DNA from 2 places in the Thermaerobacillus caldiproteolyticus genome. Region 2 is predicted to be linked to the other one. Evidence: a T-box and tRNA genes for the amino acid it is inferred to sense, from the RefSeq annotation. Region 2 holds a T-box; the other holds one or more tRNA genes.

Region 1 (5,365 bases), 1.5 Mb from region 2:
AACTAATTCGTTTAAAGATTGGGCTGCATGCGAAACCTCATCCATAGAGGTACTTTGCTGCTGTGCTATTGCGGCCACATGTTCCATATTTCCGGCAATCTGTTGAGAAATCGAAGCTATTTCCTCCATATTCGTAGACATTTGTTTCGTTTGTACACTGACTTGGTGGACAATGGCGGAAACCTCTTTCGATTCTTTCGAGACATTTGTCACAGCCTGTACAATATCCTTAAAGGCTGTATCTGTTTGATGAACCATTTTGATTCCGCCTTGTAACACTTCAGCGCCGCGGGCCATCGATTGAACAGTTTGTTCCACTTCATGTTGGATTTCTTCAATAATTTTTTGAATTTGTTTAGCTGCTTGTCCACTTTGAGCAGCTAGCTTTCTTATTTCGTTGGCCACCACTGAAAATCCTTTTCCATGTTCTCCAGCCCTTGCTGCTTCGATAGCTGCATTTAAAGAAAGCAGGTTCGTTTGACTAGCAATTTGACTGATTAAGTTCACGATTTGATCAATTCGCTTCGATTTTTGACCGAGTAAATATACTATTTCTGCTGTTTCGCCTACGGTTTTTTGCACTAAATTCATTTGTTTCACGGTTTTGTCCACTAATTCATTTCCTATATATGCTTGATGATTGGCTTTGTTCGTCGAGACTTCCACGTCTGCCATGGAAACGGCTGCTTGCTCCATTCCTCTAGCGATTTCATGAAAAAATTGCGAAATTTGAATCGCGGAATTGGCCTGTTTCTCTGTTCCGATCGCCACTTCACTTATTGCTATCGCAATTTGTTCAGAAGCTTGCTTCGACTCGTGTGCTGTGAGACGCAATGTCTCAGAGGAGAGCGTTACATGTTTAGAACTGGCATCCAAATGTCCAATTAGAGTAGTAAGGCTATCAACCATTTGATTAAAGCCGTAAGCCAATGCCTGAATATCTTTACTTGAACCAGTTAATTGTATCCTTGTTTGTAAATTGCCTTGTCCTACTTGTTGCATGGAGTGTTTTAAAAAAGCAATCGGTTTGATAACTTGACGAATGATAAAAAAGCCGATGAGACTTGCAAAAAATATTGTAATAAGAGAGATTTGAATACTTATACGTCCATAGTCAAAAACCGGTTGCAAATACTCTTGTTCTTTAAGAGCTAAAACATATAATTCTCCATTTAGATCCATTGAATAGGCATAAGATAAAGTGAGTCCTTGAAAGTGAAAAATCCCTCGTTTTTGTCTATACATTTTATCGATTACTGAATGAGGTAAAGAAGGTAAAGGACTATCAAATCCTGCCAGCTTTTTGATTGCTTTTTCTTTTGTAATTGTAAACTGCATCGGTTGTAACTGAAGGGCTTTAAATTTCTGTTGGTTTAATGCTAACACATAGGATAACTTTTTATTAAATTCTTCATTCGTAGCCGTTGCCTTTAACATAGAAATTTTTTCGATCATTACTTCAGTCGATAACTGCATTTGTTGCTCTACTGCTCGAATGACAATCTGTTTGTTTTTTTCGTAGCCGACATAAGCAATCATTGCGGAAGATATACATGTAATAAAAATAATGACCAGCACTAATATTGTTTGCAGATTCAATTTGTTTATAAAAGAAAGATGAGAAAAGATGTAGGGACGTTTTATTTTTGCTTTCTTTTTCGTTGAACTTTGCAGAACAAAAAAACTTCTCAATAAGCTTAATGAGACTGACCATGATCGTTCTCGTTTTTTCATTTTTTACTCTCCTTTGAGCTTCCTGAGCCATGTATGTAATGGTATTACTTCCAATTTATTCGATGATTTTTATGTTTTTGTTAAGCCAATGTATGAAAAGTGTTAATATAGTGTATGGAAATTGTTAAGCTTCTCTATAAACTTCATTGACCGTTTTCCATTGTATATGTTAAAATCGGAAATACCTAAAGGGTACGGTTTCAGCGATAAATGCAGCTAGAAATTGGGCGAGATGTCCCTTTTTTGAGGAGAGGTCTCGTTCAAATGGGCTTCATCGGGACAACTTTAATACACCGCTTGAGTCACAGCTGGAGTTAAGCTGAGAGCGGGACAGATGGAACACCAAAATAATTTATGTAACTTGGACCCTTAGCTCAGCTGGTTAGAGCGGACGGCTCATAACCGTCTGGTCGCAGGTTCGAATCCTGCAGGGTCCATCCAAATCTCTATGATGATGAGTTCTACGCTTTCATATGGCTGTCCGATCATTTTTAGGACAGTCTAATTTTTATGAGTGAAAAAGCAAATAAATTGAAACATTGTGGCAATTTTGGTAAGCTAATTTTAAACGAACGCAAAGATGGATATACTATCTTGCGTTCGGAATACATAAACGATGATAAAGGAGGAGTTTGTATGGCATTTGAATTACCTCAATTACCTTATGCATATGACGCACTTGAGCCACACATTGACAAAGAGACAATGAACATCCATCACACAAAACACCATAACACATATGTTACGAACTTAAACGCAGCTTTAGAAGGGCATGCAGATTTACAAAACAAAACGATCGAGGAATTGCTCAGCAATTTGGAAGCACTTCCAGAAAGCATTCGTACAGCAGTTCGCAACAATGGTGGCGGACATGCTAACCACTCTCTTTTCTGGACAATTCTTTCACCGAATGGCGGTGGCGAGCCAACAGGCGAATTAGCAGAAGCGATCAATAAAAAATTCGGTAGCTTTGCAGCATTTAAAGAAGAATTTACGAAAGCAGCAACAACTCGTTTCGGTTCTGGTTGGGCATGGCTTGTTGTGAATAACGGCGAGCTTGAAATTACAAGCACACCAAACCAAGACTCACCTCTTATGGAAGGGAAAACACCAATTCTTGGCTTAGACGTTTGGGAACATGCGTATTACTTAAGATATCAAAACCGTCGTCCTGAATACATTGCAGCATTCTGGAATGTCGTGAACTGGGACGAAGTGGCAAAACGCTATAGTGCGGCGAAATAATCAATGAGAAATCAAAGATGGCTTCATAAGTGAGGCCATCTTTTTTTAGCATATCAGAATTTATAATTTTTTAAGGAGAAGCATCTAGCTCGGTTCGCAACGTATCTCCTGCTTGAATCCACTTCTTCGCTGCACCGAGTCATCGCAGGCGCGGCATCTGGAAATAACCTTTCTCCGTCGTTTTGTCCAGCTCTCTTATGACAAAATCACCTTTTCCTTTGAGGTGCAATGTTCTTTTCGGAAACACCAAGTCCTTCTAAGTAACCTTGGTATTTCTGCTTTTCTTCATAAGAAAGCGTATAGGATGGCGAAAATTTGCCAAACTACCCTTTAGATGAAAAGGGGAGTTTATAATGGCAATAGTAAAAAAAATGATTGGAAATGTTCATGTGAATCGGGAATTGCTTTTATTGTTATTCATTGGCGGCTTTTACTCGCTGAGCGTGTCGCTTTCCAACACGTTCGTTAATATCTATTTGTGGAAGCAGTCAGGAGAATTTCGTGATTTAGCGTTATACAATCTAGCAGTTGTTATATTGCAGCCTATCACGTTCATTGTAGCAGGTCGATTGGCGAAAAAAATTGACCGCATTATTGTGCTGCGTCTCGGTGTTTCGTTTTTAGCGATTTTTTTTGTGACTGTGTTACTGGTCGGAAATCGAGCACACGATTATTTGTTGCTGCTTGGGGCATTGCTTGGGATCGGGTACGGATTTTACTGGCTGGCGTTTAATGTGTTAACATTTGAAATTACGGAACCAGATACACGTGATTTTTTTAACGGGTTTCTCGGAATTTTATCTTCTGTTGCTGGGATGATTGGTCCAATAATTGCTGGCTATATTATCTCTTCGTTCGTCAAATTCAAAGGATATACGCTTATTTTCTCCATTTCGCTTGGACTGTTCATTGTTGCGATCATCTTAAGCTTTTTTTTGCATCGCCGAGGAGCGGAAGGAAATTATTTATTTCTTCGCATTTTAAAAGAAAGAAGCTATAATAAAAATTGGCGACTCATTACGAATGCTCACTTTTTCCAAGGATTGCGAGAAGGAACGTTTGTTTTTGTCATCTCCGTATTAGTTTATATTACGACGGGAAGCGAACTAGCGCTCGGAACGTTTGGATTAGTCAATTCAGCTACTTCATTTGTTGTTTATTATCTTGCTTCTCGTTTTATTGAACGGAAACATCGAAAAAAAGCGATTTTATGGGGTGGTTTGTTATTATACGGAGCGATTTTTTTAATTGTTTTTGATGTTTCATACATGCGGCTCATATTATACGCAATAGCGATTGCAATTGCGTATCCGATTTTATTAGTTCCATACTCTTCACTTACCTTTGATGTTATAGGAATAAGTTGGAAATCAACGGAAATGCGGATTGAGTATATAGTCGTTCGCGAGTTGTTTTTAAATAGCGGCCGCATCGTATCGATTCTTTCCTTTTTCGTGGCCGTTACCTATTTTGACACAGAGAAGAGTCTTCCTGTTTTAATGCTATTGCTTGGAGCGGGACATGCGATGATTTACTTCTTTGTTCGTCGCATTCATTTCGTGGCCAAAAAGGCGAATGAACCAGAGTCATCATTTATTCGTCCAAAGTTAGCAAACGAGGAAGGGGGCTCCCCAGTGTAGGAGTCTCCTTTTTCCATGTCGATTTTCTAGAAAAATGACGTTGTTTCTTTTAAAATAAAAATAAATGTAGTAAACGGGCTGTGGAGAAATAGGAGGTTTTTATCTTGAAGAAAAGGAAAAAAGCGCAAGTACCGTTTCGCTTAAATATGTTATTTTTCTTTGTGTTTTTACTCTTTTCTGCGCTTATTTTGCGCCTAGGCGTTGTGCAAATTGTATACGGTGAACAATATCGGAAAGAAGTAGAGCGGACGGAGGATGAAATTGTCAGCACTCCTGTACCGCGCGGAAAAATTTATGATCGCTATCATCGAGTCATTGTCGATAACGTTCCACTCAATGCGATTACATATACGCGCACGAAAACGACGACTCCTGAAGATACGCTTAAGGTGGCTCGTCAATTGGCGAAATATATCGATAAACCGGTCGAGAAGGTAACTGAGCGCGATATGAAAGATTATTGGATTTTAACGCGACGGGATAAAGCAGAAAAAAAAGTAAGCAAAAAAGAGCGAAAACAGTTTGCAAAACAAGGATTATCGGAAAAAGAAATCGACCAAAAAGTGTACAAGCTTACATTGGAGCGAATTACTCCTGAAGATTTAAAGGAGATTACAAAAGATGAACTTGAAGTCATTGCCATTAAACGAGAATTGGATAGCGGTTATGCATTAACACCGCAAATTGTCAAAAACAAAGGAGTAACCAATAAAGAATACGCAGTAGTGAGCGAACATTTGGAGGAG
Region 2 (5,365 bases):
TTTATGTAGCGATTGGCCCGTCCATTGGTTCATGTTGCTATATCGTCGACGATCGTGTCATTCACCTCGTGAACAATGTCTTAGGTGAAACTAACTCTGTTCCTTATCGTCTTATCAGTGTAGGACAATATGCTCTTGATTTAAAAGAGCTAAACAAGGTATTGCTTATAAAAGCGGGGATCCGTGAAGAACAAATTTACCTTTCGCATTACTGTACAAGTTGTACAGATCATTTATTTTTCTCACATCGCCGTGATAACGGTAAGACAGGAAGAATGATGGCGTTTATCGGCAGGAGGGAGGAATGATCGATGTCAGTTCGTGACAATTTAACAATCATTCGTGAAAACATCGAAGCCGCCTGTACGCGTGCAGGACGAGATCCTGCCGACATTCGCATCGTTGCTGTTACGAAATATGTAAGTGTCGAGCGAGCAAAAGAGGCGGTAGCGGCTGGAATTACCGATTTAGGTGAAAATCGCGATGACGGGTTATTGCACAAATATGAGACGTTAGGTTCTGAAGTGACGTGGCATTTTATCGGTACACTTCAATCCCGTAAAGTGAAAAATATTATTGACAAAGTCGACTATATTCATTCGCTCGACCGTTTATCCCTCGCCCAAGAAATTGAAAAACGAGCAACAAAACGTGTAAAATGTTTCGTGCAAGTAAATGTATCAGGAGAGGCGACAAAGCACGGGTTGTCCAAAGAAGAAGTCATCCCATTTATCCAACAGCTGCGCGATTTTTCAAAAATCGAGGTCGTTGGCTTAATGACGATGGCTCCTTATACAGACGATGAAGCGCTTCTTCGCCGATGTTTCCGTCAATTAAAAATACTGCAAGAAAGTGTACAAGCCTTACATATTCCGAATGCACCATGCACGGAATTGTCGATGGGAATGTCAAACGATTACGTTATTGCCATTGAAGAAGGAGCAACGTTCATTCGTTTAGGAACATCACTCGTCGGACATGAATCATAGGAGGTGAAAAAATGGGATTCATTAAGAAGTTTAAAGACTATTTCTTAGAAGAGGATTATGAAGAATACGAAGACGAATATGAGGAAGAAGAGGACGAACAACCGTTAGCGAAAGGACCGGCGAAGCAAAATGTCGTCAGCTTGCAAAGCGTGCAAAAATCATCAAAAGTCGTATTAATTGAACCGAGAGCGTATGCTGAAGCGCAAGAAATTGCAGACCATTTAAAAAACCGCCGTGCCGTCGTTGTCAATTTACAGCGCATTCAACACGACCAAGCGAAACGTATCGTTGACTTTTTAAGCGGTACCGTGTATGCGATCGGTGGTGACATTCAACAAGTCGGCACAAAAATCTTTTTATGCACTCCGGATAACGTCGATGTGACCGGCTCGATTTCCGTCATTGCCGATGACGATACATCTATGAAGAGGTGGTAAACATTTATGCACAGTTTGCTTTCGTTTTTAACGACACTTATTGAAATCTATTCGTATGCGTTAATTGTATACATTTTAATGTCGTGGTTTCCGAATGCGCGCGACACAAAAATTGGTCAGATGCTTGCAGCGATTTGTGAGCCGTATTTAGAGCCATTTCGCCGCATTATTCCGCCGATTGGCATGATTGACATTTCGCCAATCGTTGCCCTTTTCGTCTTAAATTTTGCTACAAGAGGATTGTATGCGCTATTCAATATGCTAAACTTAGTATAGGGAATCCAGCACACGGGTTCCCTTCTTTATGAGAGTTAGGTGTGAATAACGTGAATCTGTATCAGCATTTTCGGAAGGAAGAACATCATTTTATCGACCAAGTGCTTGAATGGCGTGAAGCTGTAAAGACGCAATATTGCCCGAAATTAACAGATTTTCTTGACCCTCGTGAGCAAGAGATCGTTCGATTAGTGATCGGACATGATGAAGATGTGAACATCTCTTTTTTCGGTGGTGCTTCGTTTGTCGAACGACAGCGGGCGCTTTTGTACCCGCCTTATTTTCAACCGGAACAAGAGGATTTTGCCATCGCTCTTTTTGCTGTTTGTTACCCAAGTAAATTTGTATCGCTTGAGCATCGGCAAGTGTTAGGCTCACTGATGTCGCTGGGCTTAAAACGAGGGAAATTTGGTGACATCTTAATCAAAGATGAACACATTCAATTGCTCGTTGCCAAGGAAGTAGCCGACTATGTTCGTTTACATCTTGAGATGATTGGAAAAACGAAAATTTCCTTAGAAGAAAAGCCATTGACTGACATTATCATTCTTGAAGAGCAGTGGAACGAAGCGACGATTACCGTTTCGTCGTTGCGCCTTGATACCTTGTTGTCGCAAGCGTTTCATGTTTCGCGGCAAAAAACGCAGTCACTCATTGAAAACGGTCTTGTCAAAGTGAATTGGAAAGTGGTTGAACAAGCGCATTTTGAATGCAAAGAAGGAGACACGCTTTCAGTACGCGGGTTCGGTCGCTGTAAAATTTTTTCGATTGATGGCAAAACAAAAAAAGAGAAGTGGCGTGTGCATATTGGAACACAAAAATAATCGAACCATTGCAGGAATCAGGAGAAATATGTCGAATCGTAAAGAAAAAGGAATTATTGCAGACGGAGGTGGCACTCGTGCCTTTAACGCCATTAGATATTCATAATAAAGAGTTTAGCAGAGGATTTCGCGGTTATGATGAAGACGAAGTGAACGAATTTTTGGACCAAGTCATTAAAGATTATGAAATGGTTATTCGTGAAAAAAAACAACTCGAAGAAAAAGTAGCCGAGCTCACGGAAAAGCTCAGCTATTTCACCAATATTGAAGAAACATTAAATAAATCGATTTTAATTGCTCAAGAGACGGCAGAAGAAGTAAAACGAAACGCGCAAAAAGAGGCGAAGCTCATCATTAAAGAAGCGGAAAAGAACGCGGATCGCATCATTAATGAAGCACTCGCCAAATCGCGAAAAATTGCTCTTGAAATTGAAGAGTTAAAGCGGCAATCGAAAGTGTTTCGCACCCGTTTTCGCATGCTAGTCGAAGCCCAGCTCGAAATGTTAAACAACAGCGATTGGGACCATTTAATGGAATACGAGGTGCCAGAAATCGAAATGGATGAAAAGGAAGAAATCGGGCAATCTTGACGAAAATTGCTCTTTTCGCATATAATAACGAGTAAAATGAAGAATACGAACCAACGATGAGAGGGACAGTAGCTCTTTCATTAGCTTATTTCAGCGAGTCGAGGATGGTGGAAGCTCGACTAAGCGGAAAGAGTGAAGATCACCCTGGAGTTCCATGCTGAAAGAAAAGTAGGCAATGGCGCGTCATTCCCGTTACGAATGCAAAGAGGGCTATTCGTGCCTTTCGGGCATACGTAGTCAATAAGGGTGGTACCGCGAGACCGTTCTCGTCCCTTTTCGGGAGAGGGCGGTTTTTTATTTGATAGAAAAAAGTTGGAGGAATGAGGAATGGACTATAAAGATACGTTATTAATGCCGCAAACAGAGTTTCCGATGCGCGGAAACCTTCCGCAGCGTGAACCGCAAATTCAAGCAAAATGGGAAGAGATGGACATTTATCGCAAAGTGCAGGAGCGCACAAAAGATCGCCCATTATTTGTGCTGCATGATGGCCCGCCGTATGCGAACGGTGATATTCATATGGGGCATGCGTTAAATAAAATTTTGAAAGACTTTATCGTCCGCTATAAATCGATGAGCGGTTATTGTGCACCATACGTGCCTGGCTGGGACACGCATGGATTGCCGATTGAAACAGCGCTCACGAAACATAGAGGTGTCAACCGAAAGTCGATGAGCGTGGCGGAGTTTCGCAAGCTTTGTGAAGAGTATGCATATGAGCAGATCGACAATCAACGCCAACAATTTAAGCGCCTTGGCGTACGCGGCGATTGGGATAACCCGTACATTACGCTAAAGCCAGAATATGAGGCACAACAAATTAAAGTATTTGGTGCAATGGCGAAAAAAGGTCTCATTTACAAAGGGTTAAAGCCTGTTTACTGGTCTCCATCAAGCGAATCTGCCTTAGCTGAAGCAGAAATCGAGTATAAAGATAAACGTTCTCCTTCAATTTATGTTGCGTTTCCGATCAAAGATGGAAAAGGGGTGCTTGAAGGAGATGAGAAAATTGTCATTTGGACGACTACGCCATGGACGATTCCGGCAAACTTAGCCATTGCTGTTCATCCGGATCTTGAATATAGCGTCGTTCAAGTAAACGATGCAAAATATATCGTTGCCTCTGCGCTATTAGAATCGGTAGCAAAAGAAATCGGCTGGGAAGAAGCGAATGTCGTCAAAACGATTAAAGGAAATGAGCTTGAGTATGTCGTGGCGAAACATCCGTTTTATGATCGTGATTCGCTTGTTGTTTGCGGAGAACATGTCACGACGGACGCCGGAACAGGTTGCGTTCATACTGCACCGGGTCACGGGGAAGATGACTTTATCGTCGGTCAGAAATACGGGCTAGACGTTTTATGCCCAGTCGATGAGCGCGGCTATATGACAAAAGAAGCGCCGGGATTTGAAGGATTATTTTATGACGAAGCGAACAAAGCGATTACACAAAAATTGCAGGAAGTAGGCGCTCTTTTAAAGCTTGGCTTTATTACCCACTCGTATCCGCACGATTGGCGGACAAAACAACCGACGATTTTCCGTGCCACAGCGCAATGGTTCGCATCTATTGATAAAATTCGTAACGAATTATTAAAAGCTGTTGAAGAAACAAAATGGGTTCCAGCATGGGGAGAAACGCGTCTTCACAATATGATTCGCGATCGCGGTGACTGGTGTATCTCTCGTCAGCGTGCATGGGGAGTTCCGATTCCGGTGTTTTACGGCGAAAACGGCGAACCAATTATTACGGATGAAACGATTGAACACGTCTCCAACTTGTTCAGACAATACGGATCAAACGTATGGTTTGAACGTGAGGCGAAAGACTTATTGCCGGAAGGATTTACTCATCCATCAAGTCCAAACGGTAAATTTACAAAAGAGACCGATATTATGGACGTTTGGTTTGACTCTGGGTCTTCTCACCAAGCGGTGTTGGAAGAGCGCGATGACTTACAGCGTCCGGCTGACCTGTATCTTGAAGGTTCTGACCAATATCGCGGCTGGTTTAACTCTTCGCTTTCAACTGCAGTAGCGGTGACGGGGAAAGCGCCGTATAAGGGAGTATTAAGCCATGGGTTCGTGCTTGACGGAGAAGGCCGCAAAATGAGTAAATCGCTCGGTAACGTTGTTGTTCCAGCGAAAGTAATGGAGCAATTAGGGGCTGACATTTTACGTCTTTGGGTTGCTTCTGTCGACTATCAAGCAGATGTAAGAATCTCCGACAGCATTTTAAAACAAGTCGC

The links. A T-box is a leader RNA that pairs with one kind of tRNA and senses whether it is charged. The one in region 2 lies ahead of ileS (isoleucine--tRNA ligase), so its partner is inferred to be a tRNA-Ile.
Region 1: it encodes a tRNA-Ile, which carries the amino acid that the T-box ahead of ileS (isoleucine--tRNA ligase) is inferred to sense. The anticodon was not compared.

Annotation. Positions count from the first base shown of each region.
Region 1 is NZ_CP064060.1:2,096,518-2,101,882, reverse strand. Features, by position in the region: gene ISX45_RS10510 (methyl-accepting chemotaxis protein) at 1-1,734, opposite strand, end outside; tRNA gene ISX45_RS10505 (tRNA-Ile) at 2,098-2,171, shown strand; gene sodA (superoxide dismutase SodA) at 2,371-2,979, shown strand; gene ISX45_RS10495 (MFS transporter) at 3,333-4,619, shown strand; gene ISX45_RS10490 (peptidoglycan D,D-transpeptidase FtsI family protein) at 4,724-5,365, shown strand, end outside.
Region 2 is NZ_CP064060.1:551,520-556,884, forward strand. Features, by position in the region: gene pgeF (peptidoglycan editing factor PgeF) at 1-308, shown strand, start outside; gene ISX45_RS02955 (YggS family pyridoxal phosphate-dependent enzyme) at 312-989, shown strand; gene ISX45_RS02960 (cell division protein SepF) at 1,001-1,426, shown strand; gene ISX45_RS02965 (YggT family protein) at 1,433-1,702, shown strand; gene ISX45_RS02970 (YlmH family RNA-binding protein) at 1,753-2,526, shown strand; gene ISX45_RS02975 (DivIVA domain-containing protein) at 2,604-3,116, shown strand; T-box leader at 3,164-3,393, shown strand; gene ileS (isoleucine--tRNA ligase) at 3,444-5,365, shown strand, end outside.